3 regions of the Paraburkholderia sp. Clong3 genome follow, and region 1 is predicted to be linked to each of the others. Evidence: predicted binding sites of a transcription regulator. Region 1 holds the regulator's gene; each other region holds the start of a gene.
The links. Region 1 encodes LexA, which represses DNA repair genes until DNA is damaged. Its sites were predicted from a motif close to ACTGTATNNNNATACAGT; they were not measured.
Positions count from the first base shown of each region.

Region 1 (9,896 bases):
GAGAAGATCGTGCTCGCCACCAAGATCGCGGGCCCCGCGCGTCAGCCGCACAATCCGCGTCATATTCGCGGCGAGGGCAACCAGTTCGATCGCAAGAACCTGACCGAGGCGCTCAACGACAGCCTCGAACGTCTGCAAACGGACTACGTCGATCTGTATCAGCTGCACTGGCCCGATCGCAGCACGATGACGTTCGGCCGTCCGTCGTATCCGTGGGTCGACGACGCGTACACGGTGCCGATCGAGGAAACGCTGACGGTACTCGCCGAATTCGTGAAGGCTGGCAAGGTGCGCCATATCGGCGTGTCGAACGAAACGCCGTGGGGCGTCGCGCAGTTTCTGCGCGCGGCCGAAAGACTCGGCTTGCCGCGCATCGTCAGCATCCAGAATCCGTACAGCCTGTTGAACCGCACGTACGAAGTGGGTCTGTCCGAGTACGCGCATCGCGACAACATCGGTCTGCTCGCGTATTCACCGCTCGCGTTCGGCTGGCTGTCGGGCAAGTACGAAGGCGGCGCGCGTCCTGCCGGCGCGCGCATCACGCTGTTCGAGCGCTTCCAGCGCTATAGCAAGCCGCAAGCCGTGCAGGCGACCACGCGTTACGTCGAGCTCGCGAAGCGCCACGGCGTGACCCCCGCGCAATTCGCGCTCGCGTTCGTCAATAGCCGGCCGTTCGTGACCAGCAATCTGATCGGCGCGACCTCGCTCGAACAATTGAAGGAAAACATCGCCAGCGCGGACGTGAAGCTGTCGCCGGAAGTGCTGGCGGAAATCGACAGGCTGCACGAGCTGCAGCCGAATCCGGCGCCTTGACGTCGAGGTAAGCGCGACGCGCTTGCCGTGGCGGCCCCGGTCGATTGCCTGGGCGGCCGCGGAAGGCGCAGCGAATCACTCGGCGTCGGCCGAACTCAACCCGCGGCCTTTGCCGTATCCACCGTCTCGCGCTTCGCCGCAAGCGGCGAATTCTCGCCGAGATCCCAGAACAGTCCCGCCATCATCTGCAGGCCCTCGCGCACCACCGGAGCCAGAAGGTGCTCGTTCGGCGCATGCTGCGAGCAGGCCGGATAAGAATGCGGCACCCAGATCGTCGGCAGACCGAGCGTGTCGGCGAATACCTCGTTCGGCAGCGTGCCGCCGAGATTCGGCAGCAGCGCGGTCTTCTTGCCGGTGGTCGCTTCGAGCGACGCGATCGCCCACGTGACCCACGGATCGTCGGGATCCAGCCGCGTGGCTGGCGCGCCGCGTTCGACGTCGATTTCGACCAGCTGAAAACCGTGCGCATCGAGATGCGCGCGCAGGTGCTCGCCGAGGTTTTCCCAATCGGTGCCGACCACGAAACGCAACTGGCAGACCGCGAACGCCGACGGCGGAATCGCGTTGACCGGGTTCTCCGGATTGCCCGCCTTGAAGGCCAGCACTTCGAAGCTGTTCCAGCCGAACACGCGCTCGGGCGCGGAAAGACCCGGCTCGCCCCAGTTGTCATCGACGGTGGGGTCGCCCGGACCGTTGCCCACCGTGATGTCGGCAAGTGCGCGGCGCACGGCCTCGGGGATCGGCGGCGGACGCAGGCCGTCGACTGCGATCACGCCGCGCGCATCGACGAGACTCGCGAGCGCGTTGGCGAGCACCGTCGCCGGATTGCGCAGCAAGCCGCCCCAGTTGCCCGAGTGATGCGCGCTGTCGCGCAGGTTCAGCGACAGCCTGAAATTGACCGCGCCGCGCGAGCCGAGAAACACGGTCGGACAACGCGCTGCGAGACGCGGACCGTCGGAGGCGATCAGCACGTCGGCGGCGAGTTCGTCGCGATGCGCATGGCAGATCGCGTCGAGCCCCGGTGAGCCGGTTTCCTCGCCCATCTCGATCAACAGCTTCGTGTTGAAGCCGAGTTTGCCGTCGCGCGCGGCGAGCGTGCTCGCGAGCGCGGCGAGGTTGATCGAGTGCTGGCCTTTGTTGTCGGCGGTGCCGCGACCGAACCAGCGCTCGCCTTCCACGGTCACCGCCCACGGCGTCAGCGGCGCGCGCCACTGGCTATCGTAGCCGCGCACGACGTCGCCGTGGCCGTAGATCAGCACGGTCGGCAGATGATCGCCTTCGTGACGGTTGGCGATCAGGAACGGACCGAAGCCATCGACCGGGTTATCGACGATGCGCGTGCTGAAGCCGAGGCGCTCCGCTTCGGGCTGGATTTCGTCGGTCAGATAGGACAGCAGCAGTGCGCCGCGATCGCTTTCCTGGCTTTCGGTGCGAAAACCGACGCGACGGTTCAGATCGGCGAGAAAAGCGCCGGATTCGAAGTGCCGGGTGGCAAGCTCGATGGCCTGGTTGCGGCTCATGTCGATGTCTCCGATGCGGGGGATGGGTGAAGGGGCGGAGGGCCGCGAGGCTCGATGGCTCGATGCTCGGCGCGGCGTTCAGGCGAATCGTCTGCAACGTGATTGCGACCGATTCTAGAAGCGCGCCATTTTTGTCACAATGATCATGTTTCGAAGCTTGCCTTGCCGGAAAAGCAAAGCGTCGCGCGTCGGCTCGAACCGCGGCACCCGCCCACCCATGGCACCGTTGCAACTGATTCGATCGAGGCGTCCAGGATGGCACGTTCACTGCATGGCATCGCGTTGCGTTATTTCGTCGAAGTCGCGCGCAGCGGCTCGCTGAGCGACGCGTCCGAGCGGCTGCACGTCGCGGTATCGGCGATCAGCCGGCAAATCGTGCGGCTCGAAAGCGAACTCGGCGTGACGCTGTTCGAGCGGCGTCCGCGCGGCATGACGCTGTCCGAGGCCGGTGAGCGGCTGCTGGCGTACGCGCAACGCAGCCTGCTCGAAGCCGAGCACGTGATGAAAGAGATTAGCGGCCTCGCGAGCTTGCACGGCAGCCGGATCAAGATCGCGACCGCCGAGGGCTTTGCGGTCGACTTCCTGCCCGCCGCGATTGCGGATTTCCGCGCCGAGCACCCCGGCATCGATTTCACGCTGACCGTGATGTCGCCGGCCGACGCCACTCGCCACGTGCGCGACGGCGACGTCGATATCGCGCTGTCGTTCAGCCTCGCGCCGGAGAAGGGTGTGAAGGTCGAGCACACCGAACGCGCGCCGGTGTTCGTGCTGCTGCGCGCCGATCATCCCCTTGCGGCGCGCGCGAAACTGTCGCTCGCCGAGGTGAGTCGCTATCCGCTCGTGTTGTCGGAGACGGGCACCACGATTCGCCAGTTGATCGACATCACGTGCGCGCTCGAAGGCATCCTCCTCGAGCCGGACCTGATCTGCAACAACAGCGGCGCGAGTTATCGCTACGCGCAGCGGTCCGGCGCGATCATGTTCACGGGGCTGCTGTCGGTGCGCGACCGCTATGCCGACGACGGCTTCGTCGTGATTCCGCTCACCGACCCGCAGATGCGCCAGCGCAGCATCCAGGTGCAGACGATGGCGAGGCGCGAGTTGCCCCCGTCGGTGCGCACGTTTCGCGACCATCTGATCGCGCGGATCGCGGATGCGAAGCCGGTCGGGGCGCAGGCGTCGAAGGTCGCCGGTGGACGCGGTAAACGTACGCCGCGGCGCCCGCGAGCCGATGCATGAAATGCGACACATGCCCCGCACTAAGCGGCAAATGTTCTCCCGGAATCCGAATCACGACCTAAACTGTGGTGGACGGCAAGGACGGCCCTGAGAAAACGACCCTGATGGTGCGCGCCACGATCAGGGGAAACGCGGAACAATGACAGTCGAACCGCGGACCTGCCGCCCAGCCCGCGATGCTGCAATGCACACAAGCGGCAATAGATGGACCCAAATAGAAACGCGGCGCGTCGTCCCGATGGCGCGTTGCCCACGACAGAGCGATAGGACCAACACAGCCATGGCGCAACAGAAAACCAATCCAAAACTCGAGCAGGCTCTCACGCGCGGTGATCTCGCGATCCGTCAGGCAAACTCGGCGCGGGCGACCGCCTTGTTGCGTGCGCTCGCCAAGATGATCGTCGATGCCTCGGCGACCATCGGCGTGGAAGCCTTCACGCTGATTCACGACGGCGACAAGATCTACGATCCCGCCGATGGTCTATGGCCACAGGCGCTGCTGATTTCGCTCGACGGTCCGGTCGAGGACGCCGATCCCGACGAATTGCGCACGGTGCGGCTGATCGCGGATGATCCGGTCACCGTGTTCCGGGTGGAATGGCAGCGCGCCGATGGCAAGATCGGGCGTCACGAGGGCGGCCCGTTCGCGACGGTCGCGTTCATCTCCGACGTCGATATTCCGTGGACCGATGACGAGGACTGAGCGCGCGCAACGATAGCAAACACGCCGTGCGACGACCGACGCGGCGTCGTCTTGCGCGGGTGCAGGCGCGACGCGCCGCCCGCGCGTTCGGCTTACTTCATCATGCGACGCCGAAGCAGGATCGCCGACACGATGAAGCCGCCGACCGCATAAGCGGCCAGCACGCTCACATGGAGCGCCGCGTGCTCCATCGGCCGACCGAGCATCGCCGGGCGCATCAGATCGACCGCATTGGCGAGGGGCAGCGCGGCAGTCACCGCTTGCGCGGCGCCGGGCAGTTGCGAGATCGGGAAGAACACGCCGGAGAGCAGCAGCATCGGCGTGAGCACGAGCGTCTGATAGAACATGAAAAAGTCGTATGACGGCGCGAGCGCCGTCACGATCATCGCGAGGCTCGCGAACGCGAGACCGGCCAGCACGATGACCGGCAGCGCGAGCAGCATCGACGGAAAACTCGCATAGCCGAGCGCGCCCGCCACCAGCATGATCGCCACACCCGACAACACCGATTTGCTGGCGGCCCACACCACCTCGCCGAGCACGATATCGCCGAGCGTGAGCGGCGTATGCATGATCGCTTCCCACGTGCGCTGCACGTGCATGCGCGAAAAGCCCGAATACATCGACTCGAAGCTCGCCGACATCATCACGCTCGACGGCACCGTGCCCGCCGCGAGGAACGAGATATACGACACGCCGTCGACGTGCCCGACCATCAGCCCGAGCCCGAGGCCGAGACCGAACAGATAGATCATCGGATCGGCGAAGTTGCCGAACATCGACGCGATCGCGAGCTTTTTCCACACCAGGTAATTGCGGCGCCACACCGCGATCCAGTTCGTGGCATTGGCGGGGAAGGCACCGAACGGTTCTTGCGCCGATGGCGTGCCGTCGTGGGTTTCGTAAGTACGTGCGTCCATCAAGTGTCTCGCTATGGGTTCAGTCCTGCATTTCGCGACCGGTGAGCCGCAGAAACACATCCTCGAGATTCGCCGGCCGATGCAGATAGCGCAAATCGGCGCGCTGCTTGAGGCGCATATGCACGGGCTGCGCGTCGTTCACATAACAGAACAGTGTCTCGCCGCTGATCTCGGTGCGCTCGGCGAGCGGCGCGAGTTCGTCGCGCAACGCAAACGGATCGGGGCCGTAGATCTCGATCACGTCGCAGCCGATTTCGGACTCGATCAACTCGCGCGGCGCGCCTTCGGCGATCTTGCGGCCTTCCTCGATCACGCACAGGCGATGACACAGCCGTTCGGCTTCTTCCATGAAGTGCGTGGTCAGCAGGATGGTCTTGCCGCGCGCGAGCAGCGAGCGCAGCCGCTCCCAGATCAGATGGCGCGCTTGCGGATCGAGACCGGTGGTCGGCTCGTCCATGATCAGCACGTCGGGATCGTTGATCAGCGCGCGCGCGAGCGTGAGGCGCCGCTTCATGCCGCCCGACAGTTCGCTCACGCGCGCGTCCGCCTTGTTCTCGAGGCGAGCGAATTCGAGCAGACCCGGCACCGCCGCGCGACACTGCGCGGCGCTCAGACCGAAGTAGCGGCCGAATACGAGCAGATTTTCGCGCACCGTGAAATCGGGATCGAGGTTGTCGAACTGCGGCACCACGCCGACGCGCGAGCGCGCGAGGCGCGCGCGGCCCGGGATCGGCTCGTCGCACAGCCGGATCGCGCCGGCGTCGGGCGCCGCAATGCCGAGCAGCATGCGCAATGTCGTGGTCTTACCGGCGCCGTTGGGGCCGAGCAGCCCGAAGCATTCGCCGGTGTTCACATGAAACGACAATCCGTCGACGACCGTTTTTTCGCCGTAGCTTTTCCTGACCTGATGGAATTCGATGGGGGCGGTGGGCATGGCTCGAGCAAGGCTCCGGAAGAAGACACAACGTACGCGCAAGACACACAACATACCTGCGATGCACGCATTGCGCACGCGAAGCCGCTTACTCCAGGTATCGGATCGCTGATGCGAGCGGGTGTCCGGGAACGCGTCGTGCGTGGGGTGCGATGCGCTCGTCGGTGTCGATTGGCGCCGCTGATTGGCGGTGGCACGACTGGCACGTCAACCGGCCCGCAGTGTGTCGACGCAGCGTTCGCAAACGAAGTTTTGCATTGCGGCATCCGTGTGCAAACGCTGCGTCGGGTCGCCCAACGCTTGTGCAGACTGGATCGGCATGCACCGAGTATGCACTTAGCGTTTTCCATCCCTTGCAAGCCGAATTGCGGCGCACCATGATTGATTCAGACCGCGCTTTCCGCGCGAATGGAGAAAACAGATGGCGAGCTACCAGAAAATCCTGTTGTGCTACGACGGCTCGCGCGAAGGCCGCAAAGCCCTGCGTTGCGGTGCCGATCTGGCGTTGGAACTGAAGGCGGAAACGCATCTGCTGTCGGTCGTCGACATGCGTTCGAGCATCGCGCAGAGCGCGGGCCTGTTGACGGACGTCGCCTGCGGCAGCTTCGAAAAAACGGCCCGCGAGATTCTGCAGGAGGGCGTGAACTGGCTGACCGAGCGAGGCGTGAGCGCGCAAGGGCATTTCGCATTCGGTCATCCGATCGACGAGATCGCCAATCTTGCCAACGAGTTGCAGGTCGACCTCGTGGTGGTGGGCCATCGCTGCCGGACCGGTTTGTCGCGGTGGTGGATGGGGGCGGGCAACACGCCGCTGCTCGACCGCGTGTCGTGCAGCATTCTGGTGGCGTGCTCGTCCGCGCAGGAGCAGCAGCAGGCGGCTGCGGCGTAATGGGCTAGTGAGGGACGCGAAGCCGCGCGCCCCGTCATCTAGCCCAGAGGTGAATAGACCCTGTCGCGTGGCCGGCCCCGATGGCCAGCCACGCATCCCATCCGGCCAGGCTTCAATCTCACTCGTTCAGATTGATCGCCGCGAGCTTCCACGTGACCAGACCTTCGCGACGAAAGATTGCCGAATAGTTCGCGTTACCTTCGCCACGCCGGTACGTGATGACAAACTCGTTGAGACTGCGATAGCCGGCCGTGCTTTGACGCCCGGGCGGCGGGGCGCTTGCCTGCGTGGTGGTGTCGCCCGCGGCTGGTGCGGCCGGCGCTTCGCCGCCCGCGGCTGGCGGCGCGGACGGTTGCTCGCCCGGCGTGCCGCGCGGCGGCATGCCGTTCAGCAGCGCCGCGACGCCGTCGGGTGTCGCATAGGCATCGACGAGCGGGCCGATCAGCGTCACGCCGATCACCGCGCCGATCGTGGCCATCTTGTTGCCGGCATCCGCCTCGAGCCGGCGTGTCAGCATGGCGCCCACCTGTTGCTTCAGGCTATCGCGTAGCGCGGGAAAGTCCACGTACTGATTGACGGTTTGCACGTCGCGCGCATCGGCGGCGCGTTTGAGATTGTTCACCGCGAGATACGGTGACGCATAAATAAAGCCCAGCGCGGCAATCACGATCACCACGATCAGCGTGATCAGCAGCGGCCGGGTGGCGCTGCCCTGTGTGCGTTTCCGAATTGTCATCGAATGGGACTCCACGTCAGTGATGATCTAACGTCGACCACGGCGAGGTCGAAACGACCCTATCCCACGCGAATCTCTGAACATCCGAAGTGCTTGTTGCATGCGTACTCAGGATTCGCTCAGGCTTCGAACACCGCGCCGTGCACGTTGGCTTCGTCGGCTATGCAACGATCGATCATACGGCATACGGCGTCGACCGTGCCGACCATGATCAGTCGCGACGGTCCATGATAGACCCGCACCGGCGCGCGACGCGCGGGCTCGGCGATGTTCAGCGCCGAATTCAGCGACACGCGCGCGAATGCCGGCAACGACGACGGCAGACCGGAAGCTTCGGCAGCCGCGTCGAACAGCGACGGCGTGCGCGCAGCGGGCGCCTCGATTAGCGCGCAGGGCGTGAGCTTGCGCAGATGGCGCAGACGGCCGAACTGGCGAAAGGGCAACAGGCGGGCAAGGCGTTCCATGAGTCTCTCCAGGCGATTCGGCGTAGATGCGGGCGTAAATGCGGGCGTAAATGCGGCTTGGGTTGGACAAACCGGCGCAAGCGTTCCGGCGACAGCGAAAGATCAGAACTCGCTGGGGCGGATCAGCCCGACCGCGATCCCTTCGAGCGCGAAATCGGCGCTGCCGGATTCCACGAAGATGTTGTCGTAATCGGGGTTTTCGGCGATCAGTTCGATGCCGTTCGGCCGGCGCTTCAGACGTTTGACCGTTACGTCGTCGCCAAGCCGCGCAATGATGATCTGGCCGTCCTTCGCTTCGGTGCGCTTTTGCACCGCGAGCAGGTCGCCGTCGAGAATGCCCGCGTCGCGCATCGACAGGCCGCGCACCTTCAGCAGGTAGTCGGGCTTGCTCGAGAACAGCGCCGGGTCACACGCGTAGTGCTGCGAGATATGTTCCTGCGCGAGGATCGGGCTACCCGCCGCGACCCGGCCGATCAGCGGCAACGACAACTGCATCAGGCCCGCATGCGGCAGGGTGAACTGATACGGCGCGTCCTCCTGCCCGGACAGCAGGCGGATGCCGCGCGACGCGCCGGCCGCGAGTTCGATCACGCCCTTGCGCGCCAGCGCGCGCAGATGCTCTTCCGCGGAATTGGCCGAGCTGAACCCGAGTTCGGCGGCAATTTCCGCGCGAGTGGGCGGAAAGCCGGTGCGTTCGATCGCGCGGCGGATCAGATCGAAAACCTGCTGCTGTCGTGCGGTGAGTTTTGTCATGGCCACTGTATGTATGAACAGGTGACTGTATTTTTATACAGTATTCGGCGCATTTCAAGCTTTACTTTAAGTTCGGCGCAAGGGTCGCGCAGGGGCGTCGTTTATCGGCGACATGACGGCGTTGTCGGCGTCCCAACAGCCGACGCATCTGTCGTTACCACTTTTAAGCATTAAAAAATGAAGAAACATTATTTTTAATAATGAAAGCGCTTCGATAGACTGGCCTCCGGTTGGCGCTCATGTGCACGTGACCGCGACGCAGAACAACACCAGACGCTCATCAGCGGACATCACGCGGAGAAAAATCGAAATGAACCATCGGCATATGGGGCTTGCGGCTCGAACCAGAAAACGGATCGCGGCGCTCGCCGTCGGCGCGGCGGGTGCGCTCGGCATGTTGGGCGCAAGCGGCGTCGCGCACGCCGACACCACGCTGTTGAACGTGTCCTACGATCCGACGCGCGAGCTGTATCAGGACATCAATCAGGCATTCGGCAAGGAATGGAAGGCCAGGACCGGCGAAGCCGTCACCTTCAGGCAGTCGCACGGCGGCTCGGGCGCGCAGGCTCGCTCGGTGCTCGACGGACTGCAGGCCGACGTCGTGACGCTTGCGCTCGCCTATGACATCGACGCGCTCGCGAACAAGGGGCTCGTCGACAAGAACTGGCAAAAGCGTCTGCCGGACAACGCATCGCCGTACACGTCGACGATCGTGTTTCTGGTACGCAAGGGCAACCCGAAGCACATCAAGGATTGGGACGATCTGGTGAAGCCGGGCGTGTCGATCGTGACGCCGAATCCGAAGACCTCGGGCGGCGCGCGCTGGAATTATCTGGCCGCGTGGGCGTACGCCGAGCATCAACCGGGCGGCAACGACCAGAAGGCCAGGGAGTTCGTCGGTAAGCTGTACAGGAACGCCGGCGTG
Region 1 is NZ_JBNDMH010000002.1:1,379,308-1,389,203, reverse strand. Features, by position in the region: gene OKW30_RS10655 (NADP(H)-dependent aldo-keto reductase) at 1-813, shown strand, start outside; gene OKW30_RS10650 (M20 family metallopeptidase) at 909-2,333, opposite strand; gene OKW30_RS10645 (LysR family transcriptional regulator) at 2,589-3,572, shown strand; gene OKW30_RS10640 (hypothetical protein) at 3,853-4,275, shown strand; gene OKW30_RS10635 (ABC transporter permease) at 4,368-5,195, opposite strand; gene nodI (nodulation factor ABC transporter ATP-binding protein NodI) at 5,215-6,129, opposite strand; gene OKW30_RS10625 (universal stress protein) at 6,551-7,018, shown strand; gene OKW30_RS10620 (DUF2939 domain-containing protein) at 7,137-7,754, opposite strand; gene OKW30_RS10615 (hypothetical protein) at 7,874-8,218, opposite strand; gene lexA (transcriptional repressor LexA) at 8,321-8,971, opposite strand; gene OKW30_RS10605 (sulfate ABC transporter substrate-binding protein) at 9,282-9,896, shown strand, end outside.

Region 2 (9,896 bases), on a different contig from region 1:
GCGCGCAGTTCGAGCATGCGATCGCCGCGCTGGTCGGCGTGCCGGCACCGCAGTTCGCGATCGAGCCGAAGGTGCTCGACATCAAGGCGCCGACCGTACCGCTCGGCGTGCCGAGCGACGTGCTGCAAAGGCGTCCCGACGTCGCCTCGGCGGAACGTGCGATGGCGGCGGCCAACGCGCAGATCGGCGTGGCCAAGGCGGCGTTCTTCCCGAGCCTCACGCTGACGCCGGGCATCGGCTGGGAGAGCACCGAGTTCGCCAATCTGCTGAGCGCGCCGACGCTGATGTGGACGCTCGGCGCGACGGTCGGTCAAGTGATCTTCGACGGCGGCCGGCGCGCGGCCAACGTCCAGTACGCGAGCGCGGGCTACAAGGCGACCGAGGCGAATTATCGGCAGACTGTGCTGAGCGCGTTCCAGCAGGTACAGGACGGCATCACAGGACTGTCGGTGCTCGACGGCGCGGCGAAGCAGTCGCGCGAGGCGGTCGAGGACGCGCAGCGGCTGCTGTCGCTCGCGAACGATCGCTATTCGGGCGGCCTCGTCGCGTATCTGAACGTGATCGACGCGCAGGAGTCGCTGCTGACCAGCGAGCGCACGGACGTGCAGATTCACGGCCAGCAGTTGACGCTGTCGGTGGCGCTCGTGAAGGCGCTCGGCGGCGGCTGGGAGGGCGGCGCGCAAGGTGGCGCAATGGCCGGGAACGAGGCTGCCCCTACGAACGCGACAGCGAACGTCGCCAGTGCTACGGCATCGCCGCAGCAAGCGCCAGCCGGCGGCGCGCAGCAGAAGGAGATGCCGGCTCCTGCACACTGAATCGCCCCGGCAGAGCTTCCATGGCGAGGGAGTGGGATCGGCGCGAGGCATCAGGGGCGTTTCGTATAATGGACAGTTGGCCGCCAAACGTGGCATGGGGACGCGGATGAAATTGCTGATCGTTGAAGACGAGCACAAGGTGGTGGACTACCTGCGCTCCGGTTTGACAGAGCAGGGCTGGGTCGTCGATGTCGCGCTCGACGGCGAGGAAGGCATGCATCTGGCCACCGAATTCGATTACGACGTGATCGTCCTCGACGTGATGCTGCCTAAGCGCGACGGCTTCAGCGTGCTGAAGGCGCTGCGCATGCGCAAGTCGACGCCGGTCATCATGCTGACCGCGCGCGATCACGTGAACGACCGCGTGCGCGGCCTGCGCGAAGGCGCGGACGACTACCTGACCAAACCGTTCTCGTTCCTCGAGCTGGTCGAGCGTCTGCATGCGCTCGCGCGCCGCACGCGTTCGCAGGAGTCCACGTTGATTTCCGTCGGCGATCTGTTCGTCGATCTGATCGGCCGCCGCGCGACGCGCGACGGCGTGCGCCTCGACCTGACCGCGAAAGAGTTTCAACTGCTCAGCGTGCTCGCGCGCCGTCAGGGCGACATTCTGTCGAAGACCGCGATCACCGAACTCGTGTGGGACGTCAACTTCGACAGCCACACGAACGTCGTCGAAACCGCGATCAAGCGGCTGCGCGCGAAGCTCGACGGCCCGTTCCCGTCGAAGCTGCTGCACACGGTGCGCGGCATGGGCTACGTGCTCGAAGTGCGCGAAGAGGCCGAGACATCATGAACCGTTCGATTGCCCGCCGTCTCGCGTCGATGTTCGCGCTGGTCGCGCTGTTCGTGTTTACGCTCGTCGGCACGGGGCTCTTTCTGGTGCTGCGCACGCAGCTCGAACATCATCTGCGCGAGTCGCTCGACGATCGCACGCAGATCGCGCGCATCATCGTCTATCACGCGGTGACGCCCGAAAAATGGCGGATATGCCGCGAAAAACTCACCGACATGACGCCGCACGACGGCAGCACCGTGTACTCGGTGACGAGCGCGGACCCGAGCTATCACTTCGGCACGCCGGTGCAGGGCACCGTCACGAAGAGCTGGCCGGGCGGCTATGCGCGCATCGCGCCGGCGGGCGGCGGCCCCGACATGCTGACCTCGACGGTGACCTTGCCCGCCAACGCCGCGCGGCCGCCGGTGCAGTTGCAGCTCGCGTCGAGCTATTCACCGAACCTGCGCACGATGCGCGTGTTCGGCTCGGCGCTCGCGGCGCTGTCCGCGCTCGGCAGTCTCGCGGTGCTGCTGCTCAGCTACTCGGTCACGCGCATCGGTCTCGCACCGCTCACGCGTCTGACGCGCGACGCATCGGCGGTCAGCCCGAACAACCGCTCGCAGCGGCTCAATACGGCGTCGCTGCCGCTCGAACTGAACGACCTCGCGAACTCGTTCAACGGCGCGCTCGAACGGCTCGACGGCGCCTACGGCCGGCTCGAATCGTTCAACGCAGACGTCGCGCATGAACTGCGCACGCCGGTCACGATCCTGATCGGCCAGACCGAGGTCGCGCTGACCCGCAACCGTTCGGTCGACGATCTGCGCCACACGCTGCAATCGAATCTCGAAGAATTCGAGCGGATGCGCACGATCATCAACGACATGCTGTTCCTCGCGCGCGCCGATCAGGGCGAACGCGCGACGGGGCTCGTCGAGGTGTCGCTCGCGGCGGAACTCGCGCATACGCTCGAGTTTCTGGAGATTCCGCTCGAAGAGGCGCGCGTGCATGCGCAGTTGCACGGCGATGCGTTCGCGCGCGTGAACCGGTCGCTATTCGGCCGCGCGTGCACGAACCTGCTAATGAACGCGATCCAGCATTGCGAGCCGGGCGCGTCGATTAGCGTGACGATCGCGCGCGGGAAAGGACCGATGCGCGACCAGGTGCGCGTCGCCGTGGCAAATCCTGGCGAGCCGATCGCGCCGGACGTCCTCGAACATCTGTTCGACCGTTTCTATCGCGCGGAAGTCTCGCGCACCAATAGCCGCGAAAACCACGGGCTCGGGCTCGCGATCGTGAAGGCGATCGCGGAGATGCATCGCGGCACCGTGTCCGCGCACAGCGCCAACGGCGTCAACACGTTCTCGTTTTCGGTGGCGGCGTCGGCGCTGTCCACGTCAGGCGACGTGCCGGCCATGCGTGCGAACGCGACCGGCGTCGCCGGCGACAGCGCCTATTCGTCGCTCGCGAAAGGCAAGTCGGCCTGAACCGGCAGGCGCGGCTTCAGCGCCTGTTCGCTGGCCGACGTCAGCGTGCTGATGCGCACGCCCAATAGCCGCAGCTTGCGGTTCAACTCCACGCGTCGCAAACATTCGGTCGCCGCGCGGCGGATTTCGCTCGCGTCGGCGGTCGGTTCGTCGAGCGTCAGGTCGCGCGTGACGGTGTGGAAATCGTCGTAACGCAGCTTGATGCCGATCGTGCGGCCCACGTAACCCTTGCGCACGAGATCGTCGGCGACACGCACGCACAGCGCCGTAAACGCGCTCGATAACGCCGGTCGATCGTGGCGCGGATGCAGATCGCGCTCGAACGTGGTCTCGCGGCTGATCGACTTCGGCTCCGATTCGACCACCACGGGCCGCTCGTCGTGACCCTGCGCGACCTGTATCAGCCAGGCGGAATAGCTGCGCCCGAAGTTGTCCTGCAACAACCCGGCGTCGGCGGCGGCCAGATCGCCGACCGTCGCGAGGCCGAGTGTGGTCAGCTTCTGCGCGGCCTTCGGGCCGATGCCGTTGACCTTGCGTACCTGCAGCGGCCACACGCGCAGCGGTATATCGGCCGGCGTCAGGATCGTCAGGCCGTCAGGCTTGTCGAGTTCGGAGCCGATCTTCGCGAGCAGCTTGTTCGGCGCGACGCAGATCGAACACGTGAGACCGGTGGCCTGATGAACGGCGTCCTTGATGCGCCGGCCGATGTCGGCCGGTTCGCCCGCCAGGTCGGTCAGGTCGATATAGATCTCGTATGGCGAACGTGGGCGGGGTAACTCTGGACGCTCTGGTTGTAACTATCTGATTTGTATAAAACAATCAGTCACGTTCTTCTTAAAAAAAGACATTTGAGAAGCTCAGTGTCGCCCAACCTACCTGTTTTGGTCGTTTTTGGTAAGTTAGGATACATTTGCTCGGTAAGGTGGTACGCGCATTAAAAATCCAACTCGAACTGCGACGACGCCTCGCTCGCCGTCGTTCCCGCACGTTGGAGGCCGCCCGCCTTGACCCCCAGTAGCCTGATGGATTTAACAAGTTCGACCCGTTTCAGGCATTGGGTGGCCGCGTGACGCAGTGCCTTAGCGTCCGCAACAGGTTCTGGGAGAGTGACGTCACGCGTTACTGTCTGAAAGTCGTTGAAGCGAAGTTTGATCCCGATCCTTCGCGCGAGATAGCCTTTACGCTGCAAATCTAGCGCCACCTGCTCGCATAAACGGGTAAATGCGGTACCGAGTTCCTGCTTGTGCCGTACGGCGTGCAGGTCTTGCTCGAATGTAGTCTCTCGGCTCATCGAGACAGGCTCGCTATGAGTCACCACTGGCCTGTCGTCGAGCCCATGGGAAACTTGGCGAAGCCATGACCCATAGCTCCGTCCGAACTGTTCGATCAGCCATTGCTCGCCGCATGCGGCAATTTCACCGATCGTCGTTATCCCGAGAGACGTCAGCTTGGCGTTGGCCTTCGGCCCAATACCGTTGATTTTTCCGGCAGCCATCGGCCAGATCCTTGCTTGCAAATCTTCAAGCCGCAAAATTGTGATTCCGTCTGGCTTTTCCATGTCGGAACACAATTTTGCCAAGAGCTTATTTGGCGCAATTCCAACCGAACAGGTCAGATTGGTCGCCTCGACGACCGCGGATTTCAGGTTCCGTGCAATTTGCTCCGATTCGTCATTCAAGAACGATAGATCGGCATAGACCTCATCTATTCCCACGTCCTCGATTGTAGGACTTACGGATCGAACTGCTTCCTTGAACAGTCGTGAGTATGTTCGGTACAGGTCAAAGTTCACCGGAAGGAGAATGGCATTCGGCGCCAGTCGGGCCGCCTTCATCGCCGGCATCCCAGAGTGAACTCCGAGCGCTCGTGCTTCGTAGGTTGCAGTCGTCAATACACCTCTGCCCGTATAGTCGCGTAACCGCGAGAATTCACGCGTGCCGTCTGCGTTCGTTCGGGGCGCATCCGAACGACGGCCCGCGACCACCATGGCTTGGCCTCGCAGTTCTGGATACTGCGAAAGTTCACAAGACGCAAAGAATGCATCCATGTCAATGTGGGCTATGCGCCTATGATCTGGCATGCCTTGATACTCAAATTAGCGTTCAGTGTCTAGCTGGGCCAACGCGGCGCTCCGCAGAGCCCCGGATGATGAACATCGAAACATTGAGAAATCGCGTTCTCCCCATCAAATGCCTAAACTGTACATCCATACAGTATTTTTGTCAGGTGGCGGCACCGTTTTTGTAATATAAATGGGGAGTTTCGGCGAGGGCTGGGCTGCTTCCTCATGTCTATTCGGGTGGGCGACGGAGGAGACTAAGTCCGACCCGGTTGCAAAGGAGGTGTGCTACTTCCATCGATGAAACGTTGAAGCGGATCGTCACATGCAGTCGCGTATCGACGCACCCTACGTTTCGGCGCTTGAGGCGGATGGCAAGACTCTCCGTCGTCGACGGGTTTCATGTGCAGGGCCCGATTGCTTTTCTCTCGGGGCCCCGCGCCCAAGCCCCAACTCGAACTGCGCTGAGGAACCGAAAGAATGATAGCGAGCATCGCGTCGCCGGCAAAGATCGGCCCATCTTCAGCCGATCAACTTCGGCCTATGAGAAACAGTTCAACGACCGCTCCCAGGCCGTTATCGGACGTCGCTCCGGCTCCCGCCGCTTGCTGGTTTGCCTTGTGGTCAAGAGGGGATGTCTGCATTCGCGTGAGTTTTTCGCGAGCCGCCGAGGCGACGGCGTCGTCATCGATCGAGACATGCCGGCCGCGTGCTGACTGCAGGCACGTCTGGGCGAACACGCGGCGTCGTGCGGCGCGATTCGACGTCCGATCGGCCTACGGTCGCCGCCGCGATGATGCCCGGTCTGGCATGGCTTTCGTACAGTAGCCTGCGCTACAGCCGGCACGAAGCTGCTTGAGCTGACCGGCCATTCGCGGTTGATCGCAGCAGCGGTGTTCGCGTACGTTGCGTTCGACTGTCTTTGCTTCGCCGAGCCGCGTTGATCGCCGCTCGCGCTCGCTCTGCTGGTGAACATCGGACGCCGAACGTCACGCAGCCGACAAGATCCGCTCGGCACAGGAATAAAACGCGCGCACCGGTTGTTCTGCTGTTTGAGACGCTCACCCCGCTTTTGATCAGCCACGCATTCAGCCGAAGGGAAGTTACACAATGGGAATGGACTTCAGTGCGCTAAACCAATATGCACGCCGCGAGTACAAGTTTGCTCAGAGCGACTCTTTTCAGAAGATCAATCGAGACGTAATGGGCAGCAACTATTCGGAAGGTCTGGCCCATGGTGTTTGTATGGGCGCCGTGCTGAACTGGGTCAAGGAAAAAATGACCACCTCCAACGGCATTCTGAACAAGGACGGTCCGTTGCTGAACCCGACGACGAAGCGGTTCGCCAATCCGTTGAATCCAGTCAGCCGCATGAGCCAAGGTATTTCGCCGCCGGCGGGTTCCCCGCTCGCAAGTTTGATCGACAAGGGTAAAAGCGGTCCGCGCAACGCAGATACCATGCTGGCTGCCGCGATGACGCAAAACACTTACAGCGGCAGACCGGTGAGCACGGTCGCCCGCGAACTGGGGCTCGTAGAAGCAGACTTGGAAGACGACATTCATATCGCACAGGAACCGGCGCCCGGCGGCGGTGTCAACCGACTTGACGACAAGACCATTGCGGAAGCTGGGGAAAACCTCCGCCAAGGCAGGGCGGTCATCATCGAGGTCGAATGCACGCAAGGCAAGCATGCGATCGCGTTCTATCGTAGCCGCGGTGGGTCGTTGTATTTCTTCGATCCCAACGCCGGAGTCTACGCGCTTGACACGTCGTATAAGGAGTATGGCGATGGCTTCGTGGTCGATGCCACGCTGCTCGCGTTCGTCAAGTCCTGGCTCGATGCCTACGTAAAGCAGAGAAATTTCGAATTCACGACACCGCATCGAAATTTTTATCACGTGTTCAAGCGGAGCACCGCTTGATGGCTAGCAGCTCGCGACGTCGGGAAGGTTCAGCCATGCACGGCGTCGTCGTAGTCATTCGGGCACGCGTGTTCGGCGAGGGTGGTCAGTGCCGGCGCCTGATCGCCGCGACGCAAGCCGCCGCAAAAATCACCTCACGGCCGCACGCGTTGCGGCACCCCGACGTGTGTCGACCGCAATTCGGGACTCGACGCCGCCGCGTGCGCATCGAAGCGCCCACGCACGCGGTGCAGGCAGCTCACGGGTTACCACCGGTTCGACGGCCGTCCGCGGCCAATGCTGCCGGCCAACTTCGGGCGATGCCTCCGCTGCGCACGGTCGCAACAGGGTTTTGCCGGCGGACCAAGACCGTCGGGCCACAATGCGCGGTGACGCAGGAAGCCGTGGCCGTTGTTCCCTCGGAATGAGCCATTCAACAAGGAAAAGTCGAGTCAACGAACGTCCGTTGTACCTTGGAAGCCGCCCTATATGTCGCGCTGGATCGACGGGCCGCTGCGGGTCGGCCTTCGCGTGTCGGCGAGCCGACGAGCCACCGTTCAGCAGTTGATAACACCGGCGAATGTGATTGACGTGTAGAACGGTCTCCAAGCATGGGGCGCTAAAATTGTACGTCGCATTGGTCCGTTCCGTGGAACCGATTGCCCCATCCCGATCTATCAACGGCAGGCAACCATGAACACTCACTACGCGTGTTTCGTTCGTCCGGCGCTGGCTGCAATTTGCGTGGCTTCCCTCGCAACGCTCGCCGCTTGCGGCGGAAACGCCTGTATCGGCCTCGACAGTTGCGGTGGCGGAAACGTGACGCCAACCGTTGCTATATCCGGCACGGCCGCCACCGGTAGTGCGGTCGCCAGCGCGACGGTCAGCTTCAGTTGTGTGCAGGGCTCGGGCTCCACGCTGTCCGACGGCGGTGGACACTACGCGATTACGTTCAATGCCACGCCTCCCTGCATCCTCACCGTGACCTCTGGTGGCATCGGCCTGCATTCGGTGGCATTTGCCGGCGGCACCTTCAATACGACGCCAGAGACCGAACTGATGTTTGTCTACATCGCTTCGCAACTCGGCACGAGCGAGAGCGGTCTGATAGCGGGCTTCCCGACCAACTCACAGTTCCAGGAGGTGCTGGCAAACCAGGCCGACGTGCAGGCTGCGCAATCGGCAGTCGTCACGAATCTACAGCAGCGCTATGCGGTCACGCTGACGGCACCGGCGTTTCTAACGACATCCTTTACCGTTGGCCAAATAGGTGTCGACAGCGACCTGGGCGCGCTAGCGGCAGCAGGGGCTCTCGACGCCAATGGCATGCCCGATCAGGCCGCCGTCTCGCTGCTGTCCGCGGCGGGTTTCGCCCATCCGCTTACAGCGACGTCCGCACCTTTTTCCGTCACTGGCAGTACGGGCAGCAACAGCGGAATGATGTGACGTGCGGCGAGCCCGGGGCCATCGAGTCAGCCCCGGCGCCACAAGAGGTTGCGCTCGTCTACCTGGAAGAACACCACCCATCTTCCTGCTGCGCAGCGTGGGCAGTGAGCATCGTGGACTGGAGTCGGCCACTTTCTGCCGTTCGCCAACGCCATTGCGCAGACACTCGAATGTCGGCTCCGCCCTTGGTACCGGCCGTCCGGGCGTAGATCACTTCGTCATGTCGTCGGCCAATCCGGTCGTTCGAGCTGCCCCAACCGTACTCCTCCCTGAATGACCGGTCTCCAGAAAAGAATAGAAGGCGCTATCGACCTGAAAACAGACGGCCAGGCTGCTCGAAGACCGACAGCTCATTTTCTTCTGCGAGTTTGCGCGTAGCGCGTTCTACACGCTGCGCTTGCCCTCTGTCGCCCATCCTTCAACCCCACAAGGCTACAGGTCGAGGGGGCGGCCGGCTTCCCTTGGCATCGCGCTCAGCGCAAGCTTGACGCACGTAAGTCCAAATCTCGCCCCCCGTCGCCGCTTGGCCGCGTGAAGGCGGCAAAGCTGACTGTGCCAGTCCTTTAGTCTGGAGCCGCGCGCGCGACACCGGTGGGGCTTCTCGTTGGGGCTACTTTGAACGGGCTTTAGCCGCGCTATACTCGCTGCAGACCAATGGTATGACCTCCGGGGGATGCGTGCAGCACGAAGCCACAGAACCGAAGACGCCGCCCGAAGCCTCCGGCGGAGCTCACCCCGTCGCGGACGGCGTCAGCGGGTTTTCCCAGAGGGTGTTGCGGTATTTTCTGACCTTCTTGCAGACCGATTTCAAGCGGCAGCAGGCCCCGCGTCGACGCATCCAGCTGAAAAGCGACGTAGGCTTTCGCACGGGCATGCCTCTGCGGAAATATGCGTCCCTCTACATTCAGGTGTGGAAGTTCGCGGCTGCCGCGCCCCGTGATGGCCTGCGCTTCAGTGTGCCCCCGGGCAAATACACGGCACCGATCAGCCCCACTCTGCGGGATCTGATTCGCCAGCACATCGCGGCGATCGAACCGGACGTCGTCACTGCTCTGACCGGCACCACCATCGACTTTGCGACTGCGCGTCGCGCAAAAGCCGTAGAGAACCCGGAACGGTTCATCGACAGCGTTCAGCTGCACTTCGCAGAGGCGACCGGACAACGCCTCGTCCAGCCGCTGCTCGCGCTCCTCGAGGGGCCATTTCGCGAGCAAGCCTATTCCGCGATCGAGTCGGTGTACGACGTGGAATCGGAGCTGACCGAAGCCATTGTGGCTGGCGTCCTGGAGAACCTTCCGGGTGCGGTCAACACGCTTCTCGTCAAGGGCGAGGCGAGCGCGATGGAGGGAGTGTTCGCCGAGTTCTTCACACTCGACGGCCTGCGCGCCCGGATGCAGTCGTTCTTTGACGAT
Region 2 is NZ_JBNDMH010000003.1:1,145,353-1,155,248, forward strand. Features, by position in the region: gene OKW30_RS28640 (efflux transporter outer membrane subunit) at 1-815, shown strand, start outside; gene OKW30_RS28645 (heavy metal response regulator transcription factor) at 922-1,608, shown strand; gene OKW30_RS28650 (heavy metal sensor histidine kinase) at 1,605-3,077, shown strand; partial or broken gene OKW30_RS28655 (Y-family DNA polymerase) at 3,044-3,829, opposite strand; gene dinB (DNA polymerase IV) at 4,012-5,157, opposite strand; gene OKW30_RS28665 (hypothetical protein) at 6,247-7,059, shown strand; gene OKW30_RS28670 (hypothetical protein) at 7,732-8,484, shown strand; gene OKW30_RS28675 (DEAD/DEAH box helicase) at 9,162-9,896, shown strand, end outside.
Region 2: dinB (DNA polymerase IV) is a predicted target of LexA. The motif match lies at 5,275-5,292, and genes of this name have one in related genera.

Region 3 (9,896 bases), 1.3 Mb from region 1:
TCTGGCACCGCACACGCATGCACGGCACCACCTTGTGTCCGCTTGAAAGACCGGGCCTCAGGCCTTCGGCTCTTCCTTCGCGAGACTCGCGAGCCACGCCTCGTCGGCACGGCTCAGCATTCTGTTCTTTCTGGCCTTCAGGATCAGATCGGGCCGCTTGTTCAACGTGTTGCGCAATGCTTCGCGCCGCCGCCACGCTTCGATTTCCGCATGATGGCCGCCGAGCAGCACATCAGGCACCCGCACGCCCTCGTATTCCTCGGGACGCGTGTAGTGCGGACAATCGAGCAGCACATCGACGAAGCTATCCTGCACCGCCGACTGTGAGTCGTTCAGCACGCCAGGCAACTGACGCACGACCGCATCCATCAACGCCATCGCGGGCAACTCGCCGCCCGACAGCACGAAGTCGCCAAGGCTTACTTCTTCGTCGACGACACGGTCCAGCAGACGCTGGTCGATCGCTTCGTAGCGCCCGCACAACAGGATCAGACCGGGTTCGGCCGCGAACTTCATCACGCGCTCGTGATTCAGTGTGGCGCCTTGCGGCGACATCATCACGACGCGCGCCGCGCCGATGCCCTGCTCCGACTGCGCCGCTTTCGCGGCACTGATCGCGTCTTCGAGCGGCCGGGCCAGCATAACCATGCCGGGGCCGCCGCCGTATGGGCGATCGTCGATCGTGCGGTAGTTGTCGGTCGTGAAATCGCGCGGATTCCACGTACGCAACCCATAGCGCTGCTGCTTCGCGGCCCGGCTGGTGATACCCCAGTCAGTCAGCGCGCGGAACATTTCTGGAAAGAGCGTCACGACATCGAACTGCATCGCTCTCCCCGCTCAACGATAGATTTCAATAGTCAGCTTCCCAGTCGACGACGATATGCTTTGCCGCCTGGTCCACCGTTTTGACAAAGACGCCGACGAACGGGATCAAACGCTCGCCTGCGACCGGCTTGCCGTTTTTGTCGGTAGCCGGATATTCGATGCGCAGCACCGACTGCGCGCCGTTGTCGATCATGCTGGCGACTTTGCCGAGGTTGAGCCCGGCGAGATTCACCACGTCCAGGCCGATCAGATCGACCCAGTAGAATTCGTCGGCTTCGAGCGCCGGAAATTCGCTACGGCCGATGTATACGCGAGAACCGCGCAAAGCCAACGCCGTATCGCGGTCAGCGACGCCACCCAGACGGGCGACCACGCTGTCGCTATGTGTTTTGGCCTGCAAGGACGGCGCCGATTTGCGCTCCTGGCCTTTCAGCAGCCACCAGCGCTTCGCGCTCAGCAAGACGTCGCCGCCTTGCCCGGCATCCGCATGCGCGGCTACCTTGACCCAGCCTTTGAGACCATAGGCGTCGACGATTGCGCCGACTTCGACCGCATCGGCCGGCCAGCTTGCGGCCGTTTCGATGCGCATTTCTGCAGCTTCGAAATCGGCGTTCGCGGCACTGGCTTGCGCCTCTTTCGCCTTGCCGTCGGTTCGTTCGACCGGCTTGCGGACGAATGCACCGAACGACGCCTGACCAGACGCCTTTGCGCGCGAAGCTGCCTTGACGCTACCAGAACTGCCGGAATCACGCACAGACATCGAATAACCTCGACAACAACTTCGCAGCCTGCTTTGGCGTCTGCTTCAGTAAAACAAATTGCGCATCGGACTGCTCACGCGAGTTGCGCGAGCCGCCGGCCGAACCGACGACGATACGCCTGCGGGCCGCCATATCAAGCAGCCGGCTGCGCCTTTTGCGCTTCCTTCACGAGACGTTCGACGGTCGGCGACAGTTGCGCGCCAACACCTTGCCAGTACGTCAGGCGATCCTGAGCGATACGCAGGGACTCGCCCTTCGTAGCGACCGGGTTGTAGAAACCGACGCGCTCGATGAAGCGGCCGTCACGACGGCTGCGCGAGTCGGTGGCGACGATGTTGTAGAACGGGCGCTTCTTGGAGCCGCCACGAGCCAAGCGGATGATGACCATACTAGAATCCTTGAAAACCGGGGTTCGGAACGACTGAAACACGCGATTATAGCGGGAAACCAACGCCATAACAAACACTTACCGGGATAAACTGCGGAACCGGGCTGCACCCACCTTCTACAAGAGGTGCGAGAACCGGTTCAAACGCCCGAATTACCTGAAGGAGCGCCTGTGCAACGCCAGCCGAAACTCCCGTTTCCGTTCGCCTTTTGTGCCTTTTTCGTACGCTTTGCTGGACTTTCGCGCACCTCGTGCAGCCGGATTCTACGTGCGGTAGCGGCCGCGGTTATCGCCGCGCAGGCGTTGACGGCAATCGCCGCGCTGCCCATCGAGAAAATCAAGCTGCCGCCGGGCTTTCACATCGAAGTGTTGTCGGACGAGGTGCCGAGCGCGCGCGCGATGACGTTGTCGCCCAAGGGCATTCTCTACGTGGGCAGCGACGATGGCCATGTGTATGCGCTCGAGCTGCGGAACGGCCGCGTGACGGGTCACCACGTGATCGCGTCCGGGCTGCAGATGCCCGCCGGCGTCGCGTGGCGCGACGGCGCGCTGTATGTGTCGGCCGTGTCGAAAATCGTGCGCTTCGATGCGATCGACTCGCACCTGAACGATCCGCCGAAACCCGTCGTTGTCACCGACGAGCTGCCGACGGACACGCATCACGGCTGGAAATTCATCGCGTTCGGCCCGGATGGCAAGCTGTACGTGCCGCAAGGCGCGCCGTGCAATATTTGCCAGAGAGATCCGGACCGCTTTGCGATGATTGGCCGCATGAACCCGGACGGCAGCCACTACGAGGTCGTCGCGCGCGGCATCCGCAATTCGGTCGGCTTCGCGTGGCATCCGGTCACCCACGAACTTTGGTTCACCGACAACGGTCGCGACCTGCTCGGCGACGATATTCCGAGCGACAAGCTCAACCGCGCGCCGCTAGTCGGCATGAACTTCGGCTTTCCGTACTGTCACGGCGGCGACACGCCCGACCCCGAGTTCGGCAAGGATCATCCGTGCAGCGAATTCACGCCGCCAGTGGTCAAGCTTGGCGCGCACGTGGCGGCGCTTGGCATGCGCTTCTACGACGGCCCGATGTTTCCAGCCGACTACCGCAACAATATCTTCATCGCCGAGCACGGCTCGTGGAACCGCAGCAAGAAGGTCGGCTACCGCGTCGTGCGCGTGATCACCGACCCTGACGGCAGCCACGCACGCCAGCAGGTCTTTGCCGAAGGCTGGCTGCAACCCGGCGAATCGGTCTGGGGCCGCCCCGCCGACGTGTTGCCGCTGCCAGACGGTTCGCTACTGATCAGCGACGATACCGCCGGCGCGATCTATCGCGTCACGTATTCAGCGCCGTAACACGCGGATGCACGCATGTCCGGCTGAACGGCTGCACTCACCTTGAGCCAGGTCCGGCGCATCTCGCCACCCCGCTTTCAGCCTGGGCGATCGTCCTCCACGTGACCACCCGCGCGCCGCAGGCGTAGAATGCGCGTCGGCCCGCGCCCCCGCGGCGCGCCGCTCCTTTCGACCGCCCGTCACTCTGCCCACGCGTTCATGCCCACCGCTGCCTCGACTTCCCCGCGCTTCAGATCCAAGACGCTCACCGCCGCGTTGGCGTTCCTGTTCGGCAGCCTCGGCGCCCACCGCTTCTATCTGTACGGCACCCGAGACATCTACGGCTGGGCGCATCTACTCGGCACGCTGGTCGGCATTCCCGGCGTGATGCTGCTGGTCGCGACCGAGCGCGCGTCGATCCTGGGCTGGGCGCTCGCGCCGATCGGCGCGGTTTCGCTGTTTGCCGCGTTTCTGGCGGCGCTCGTCTACGGGCTGCGTCCTGATCAGAAATGGGATGCGCAATTCAACACCCACACGCAACGCAAAAGCCGCTCCGGCTGGACGGTCATTTTCGTCGTGATCTTTTCGCTGCTGATCGGTGCGTTTCTGCTGATGACCGGTCTCGCGCTCGCGTTCCAGACTTACTTCGAAAGTCAGGTCGAAGCGGCCAAAGCGATTTCGCAGTAATGCCCCAGTGGCGGGACCCGCAGACGTTCCTGCGCGCTAGAAAAGCCTCAGTTGCGGACTGTCGCGCGCCGGTGCGCTCACCTGCTCGGCGCGCGGCGGCTCGATCCGGCGGAAATGCGACATGTCGAGAATGCCGCGGTCGCGCCCGTTCAACCCTAACCGGCGCACGGCCTTGTGAAAGCGCTGCCTGAGCAGATCCGCCCATAAGCCCTCTCCCTTCATGCGGGTCGAGAACGAAGAATCGTAATCCTTGCCGCCTCGCATGTCGCGCACACGGCTCATCACGCGCTCGGCCCGATCCGGGAAATGTGCGCCCAGCCAATCCTTGAACAGCGGCGCGACCTCCCACGGCAGCCGCAGCACGATATAGCTCGCATTGCTGGCGCCCGCTTCGGCGCATGCTTCGAGCACGCGCTCCATATCCGGTTCGGTGACGAACGGGATCACCGGCGCGATGCTGACGCCGACCGGAATGCCCGCCTCGCTGAGCGTACGGATCGTGCGCAGCCGGCGCGACGGCGTGGCCGCGCGCGGTTCGAGCGTGCGCGCGATGTCGGCGTCCAGCGTCGTGATGGTGATCGCCGCCATGAATTGCCCGCGCCCGGCCATCGGCGCAAGCAGGTCGATGTCGCGCTCGATCAGCGATGATTTGGTGATCGCCGCGAACGGGTGGTTGCGCTCGCTGAGCACCTCGATCACACGACGCGTAAGACGCAAGTCACGTTCGGCCGGCTGCCATGCATCGGTGGCGACGCCGAGCGCGATCGGCTCGGGTACATAGGATTTCTTCGACAGTTCCCGCTCGAGCAGTTCGGGCGCGTTGATCTTCGCGTAGATGCGGCTTTCGAAATCGAGCCCGGGCGACAAGCCCAGGTAGCTGTGCGTGGGCCGCGCGAAGCAATAGATGCAGCCGTGTTCGCAGCCCCGGTAAGGATTCAGCGACACATTGAACGGAATGTCCGGCGACGCATTGCGTGTGAGGATGGTTTTTGCGCGCTCCTCGAACACCTGCGTGCGCAGGACCTTCGGCTCCCCGTCTTCGTCGGCCGTCTGCCAGCCGTCGTGGACGGCTTCGCGCTGGTCGACTTCGTAGCGGCCTTGCAGGTTCGTGACCGCGCCGCGCCCCTTGCGAGGCGCCGGCGGCGCGATCGGAAATTCGGGAATGTCAGGGGTGTCGGGGTCGTCCACGGCGGGCCACGCAAAGCAAATGCAAACAGGAAGCGCCAAAGGAAAGCGGCGCAAAACACCTGTATAAATATACAGTGTTTACGCCGTTTGTCGAGCACTTCGTTGGTCGCTTGATGCGCGTCCCACCCCGTCAGTGAACCGGCACCTACTCGCCCACCGCGATCGTCAGCGTCTCCTTGATTTCCTCCATCACCACATAGCTCTTCGACTGCACCGCGCCCGGCAGCTGCAGCAGGATGTCGCCGAGCAACTTGCGGTAATCGGCCATTTCGCCGATGCGCGCCTTGATCAGATAGTCGAAATCGCCCGACACGAGGTGGCACTCGAGCACCTCGGGGATCTTCTGCACCTCGCGCCGGAACAGATCGAACATGTTGCCACTCTTGTGATCGAGCGTGATCTCGACGAACACGAGCAGCGCCGCGCCCAGCTCGGCCGGGTTCACGCGGGCGTAGTAGCCGGTGATCACGCCGTCGCGCTCCATCCGCTTGACGCGCTCGATGCACGGCGTCACCGACAGACCGACCTGCTCCGCCAGGTCCTTCATCGCCATACGGCCGTCCTGCTGCAGGAGCCGCAGGATCTTGTGATCGAGCTTGTCGAGAGCCCGCACGGGCTGGCGCTGGGTACGCATGGTGTTTTTTCTAAAAATGATGAAAATACGATAACAAAACCTGTCTCACTGTTAATAGTATAGCGGTTAACACTGGGCAAACGGCATTTCACCTCACATTGCAGCTCGCCGGATCGAATCAGATCGAACCTCCGACGAGCGCCTTGCCCTCACTCAATTTTTGGATATCTGGAGCAGCTATGCGAGTCGTCGTTTTGGGCAGTGGCGTCGTCGGCGTGACGAGTGCGTATTACCTCGCGCGCGCCGGTCACGAAGTGACCGTTATCGATCGCGAGGCCGGCCCGGCGCTCGAAACCAGTTTCGCCAACGCGGGCCAGATCTCGCCGGGCTACGCTTCGCCGTGGGCCGCCCCGGGCGTGCCGCTGAAGGCCGTCAAGTGGATGTTCCAGAAGCACGCGCCGCTAGCGATTCGCGTCGACGGCACCGCGTTCCAACTGCAATGGATGTGGCAGATGCTGCAGAACTGCACGGCGCCGCGCTATGCGGTGAACAAGGGCCGTATGGTGCGGCTGGCCGAATACAGCCGCGACTGCCTGCAGGCGTTGCGCGCCGACACCGGCATCGAGTACGAAGGCCGCACCGGCGGCACGCTGCAGGTATTTCGCACGCAACAGCAGTTCGACGGCGCCGCGAAAGACATCGCCGTGCTGCAGGAAGCCAACGTGCCATACGAGCTGCTGACGGCCGACGAACTCGCCAAGGCCGAACCAGCACTCGCCGCGGTGTCGCACAAGCTCACCGGCGGCCTGCGCCTGCCCGGCGACGAAACCGGCGACTGCCGGATGTTCACGACGCGCCTCGCGGCGCTCGCCGAGGAACTGGGCGTCAAGTTCCGCTACAACACGTCGATCGACGCGCTCGCGATGGCGGGCGGCCGCATCGCCGGCGTACAGTGCGGCAGCGAACTCGTGCGCGCGGATTCGTTCGTGGTCGCGCTCGGCTCGTATTCGACGCGCTTCCTCGATGGCATAGTGAAGATTCCGGTCTATCCGCTGAAAGGCTATTCGATCACCGCGCCGATCGTCGACGCGGCTGCCGCGCCGGTGTCGACCGTGCTCGATGAGACCTACAAGATCGCGATCACGCGCTTCGATGACCGGATTCGCGTCGGCGGGATGGCCGAGATCGTCGGCTTCGACAAATCGCTGCGCCAGGCGCGCCGCGAGACGCTCGAGCTTTCTGTGAATGACCTGTTCCCGGGCGGCGGCGACACCTCGAAGGCGACGTTCTGGACCGGTCTGCGGCCGATGACGCCGGACGGCACGCCGATCGTCGGTCGCACGCCGGTTCCGAACCTGTTCCTGAACACCGGCCACGGCACGCTTGGCTGGACGATGTCGTGCGGCTCGGGCCAACTGCTCGCCGACTTGATGTCGGGCAAGCAGCCCGCGATTCGCGCGGACGATCTGTCGGTGCATCGCTATCTCGGCGAGACCGCGGGCGAGCATCGGCCGGCGTATGCGTGAGTTTGAGTGCGTGCGCTGACGCGGCCCTGCCCGCGGCGCAGGCCGCAACAAACAGCAGGCGGACAAACAAACGGCGCCTCGCGGGGCGCCGTTTGCATTTCAATGTGCTGCCGCGATCGCGGCCGGCATCGAGGCATGCTCAGAACTGGTCTTCCGACAAAGCCAGCACGCCCTCGCCCCCTTTCGCGCTGACGATCGCCACTTCGAGCGCCGCCGCCTGCGGCAGCACGTGCTCGGCGTAGAACCGCGCGGTCGCGATCTTCGCGTCATGAAACGCTGGGTCCTCGTCGCGCTTCGTCGCCGCGGCAAGCTGCGCACGCGCCATCTGCCAGCCGCCCAGCACGATGCCCGCGAGCTTCAGATAGGGCACGCTGCCCGCGAACACCGCATTCGGATCACCCTTCGCATTGGCGACGGCGAAATCGACGACCGCGCCAAGCGCGCGCTGGCCCTGCGCGAGCTGTGTGCGCATCGATGCGAACGCCGCGCCCTGCTGCGCGCCAAGCGCTTCAACCGTTTCGGCGACGCCAGCGAGCAGTTCCTTCGCGACCTTGCCGCCGTCGCGCAGCGTCTTGCGACCGATCAGGTCGTTGGCCTGGATCGCGGTCGTGCCTTCGTAGATCGGTAGAATGCGCGCGTCGCGGTAGTACTGGGCAGCGCCGGTTTCCTCGATGAAGCCCATGCCGCCATGCACCTGCACGCCGAGGCTCGTCACGTCGATCGACAGCTCCGTGCTCCAGCCCTTCACGATCGGCACCAGATATTCGTAGATCGCCTGATGCTTCGCGCGCGTCGCATCGTCCGGATGACGATGCGCGATATCGCAGTGCGAGGCCGCGAGGTAGGCGAGCGCGCGCGACGCCTCGGTGAGGCTGCGCATCGTCGACAGCATGCGGCGCACGTCCGGGTGCTGGATGATCGCGACCGACTGCTTCGCGGAGCCGTCCACGGGACGGCTCTGCACGCGCTCTTTCGCATACGCGACCGCTTTCTGATATGCGCGATCCGAGATCGCGACACCTTGCATGCCGACCGCGAAACGGGCGGCGTTCATCATGATGAACATGTATTCGAGGCCACGATTCTCTTCGCCGATCAGCTGACCGAGCGCGCCGCCGTGATCGCCGAACTGCAGCACCGCGGTCGGGCTCGCCTTGATGCCGAGCTTGTGCTCGATCGACACGCAATGCACGTCGTTGCGCTCACCGAGCGAACCGTCTTCGTCGACGAGAAACTTCGGCACAAGGAACAGCGAAATGCCTTTCACGCCATCGGGCGCGTTCGGCGTGCGTGCGAGCACCAGATGCACGATGTTCTTCGCCATGTCGTGCTCGCCCCACGTGATGAAAATCTTCGTGCCGAACAGCTTGAACGAACCGTCGGCCTGCGGCTCGGCGCGCGTGCGTACGAGCGCGAGATCGGAGCCGGCCTGCGGTTCGGTCAGGTTCATCGTACCGGTCCATTCGCCGGAAATCAGCTTGGGCACATAGGTCTGTTTTTGCGCTTCGCTGCCAGCGGTTAGCAGCGCTTCGATGGCGCCGTCGGTCAGCAACGGACACAGTGCAAAAGAGAGGTTCGACGCGTTGAGCATTTCGATGCAAGGCGTCGCGATCAGCTTCGGCAGGCCCTGGCCTTCGTAGTCGAGCGGATGTTGCACGCCCTGCCAACCGCCTTCGGCAAACTGGCGGAAGGCTTCCCTGAAACCCGGCGTCGCAGTGACCACGCCATCCTTCCAGCTGCTCGGATTGCGATCTCCGTCGACGTTCAGCGGCGCGAGCACTTCGCCGCATAGTTTCGCCGACTCGTCGAGCACGGCCTGCGCGGTGTCGAGGTTCGCGTCCTCGAAGCCGGGCAGCTTCGCGATGTCTTCGAGTCCGGCCAGTTCTTTCATCACGAACAGCATGTCCTTGATGGGCGCCGTATAGCTCATTTCGGTTCTCCTCCCTTGATATGAAAAAAGGGCGCGGGACTTGGTCGGTCCTGCGCCCTTCGCTTGCTTTCGGCGGCCTCTTTCAGGCGCCGCGGCGCTTAGCCGAGTTCGCTCACGAGTTCCGGCACGAGGGTGAACAGATCGCCAACCAAGCCGTAATCGGCCACGCTGAAAATCGGCGCTTCTTCGTCCTTGTTGATCGCGACGATGACTTTCGAGTCCTTCATGCCGGCGAGGTGCTGGATCGCACCCGAGATGCCGACTGCGACGTACAGTTGCGGCGCGACGATCTTGCCCGTCTGGCCGACCTGATAGTCGTTCGGCACGAAGCCCGCGTCGACCGCCGCACGCGATGCGCCCAGTGCCGCGCCGAGCTTGTCGGCCAGCGGCTCGAGCACCTTCATGTAGTTCTCGCCATTGCCCAGACCACGGCCACCCGACACGATGATTTTCGCGCTCGTCAGTTCCGGACGATCGAGCTTCGTCACTTCGCGGCTCACGAACTGCGAGAGGCCTGCGTCGGCTGCCGCTTCGATCTTCTCGACCGCTGCGCTGCCGCCTTCGGCCGCGACGGCATCAAAACCGGTCGAGCGCACGGTGATGACCTTGATCGGATCAGCCGATTGCACGATCGCGATTGCGTTGCCCGCGTAGATCGGACGCTCGAACGTGTCGGCGCTAT
Region 3 is NZ_JBNDMH010000002.1:55,697-65,592, reverse strand. Features, by position in the region: gene trmD (tRNA (guanosine(37)-N1)-methyltransferase TrmD) at 58-825, opposite strand; gene rimM (ribosome maturation factor RimM) at 851-1,585, opposite strand; gene rpsP (30S ribosomal protein S16) at 1,720-1,974, opposite strand; gene OKW30_RS04590 (PQQ-dependent sugar dehydrogenase) at 2,236-3,330, shown strand; gene OKW30_RS04585 (NINE protein) at 3,529-3,996, shown strand; gene OKW30_RS04580 (PA0069 family radical SAM protein) at 4,033-5,184, opposite strand; gene OKW30_RS04575 (Lrp/AsnC ligand binding domain-containing protein) at 5,330-5,818, opposite strand; gene OKW30_RS04570 (D-amino acid dehydrogenase) at 5,998-7,284, shown strand; gene OKW30_RS04565 (acyl-CoA dehydrogenase) at 7,424-9,214, opposite strand; gene OKW30_RS04560 (electron transfer flavoprotein subunit alpha/FixB family protein) at 9,313-9,896, opposite strand, start outside.
Region 3: OKW30_RS04580 (PA0069 family radical SAM protein) is a predicted target of LexA. The motif match lies at 5,243-5,260, and genes of this name have one in related genera.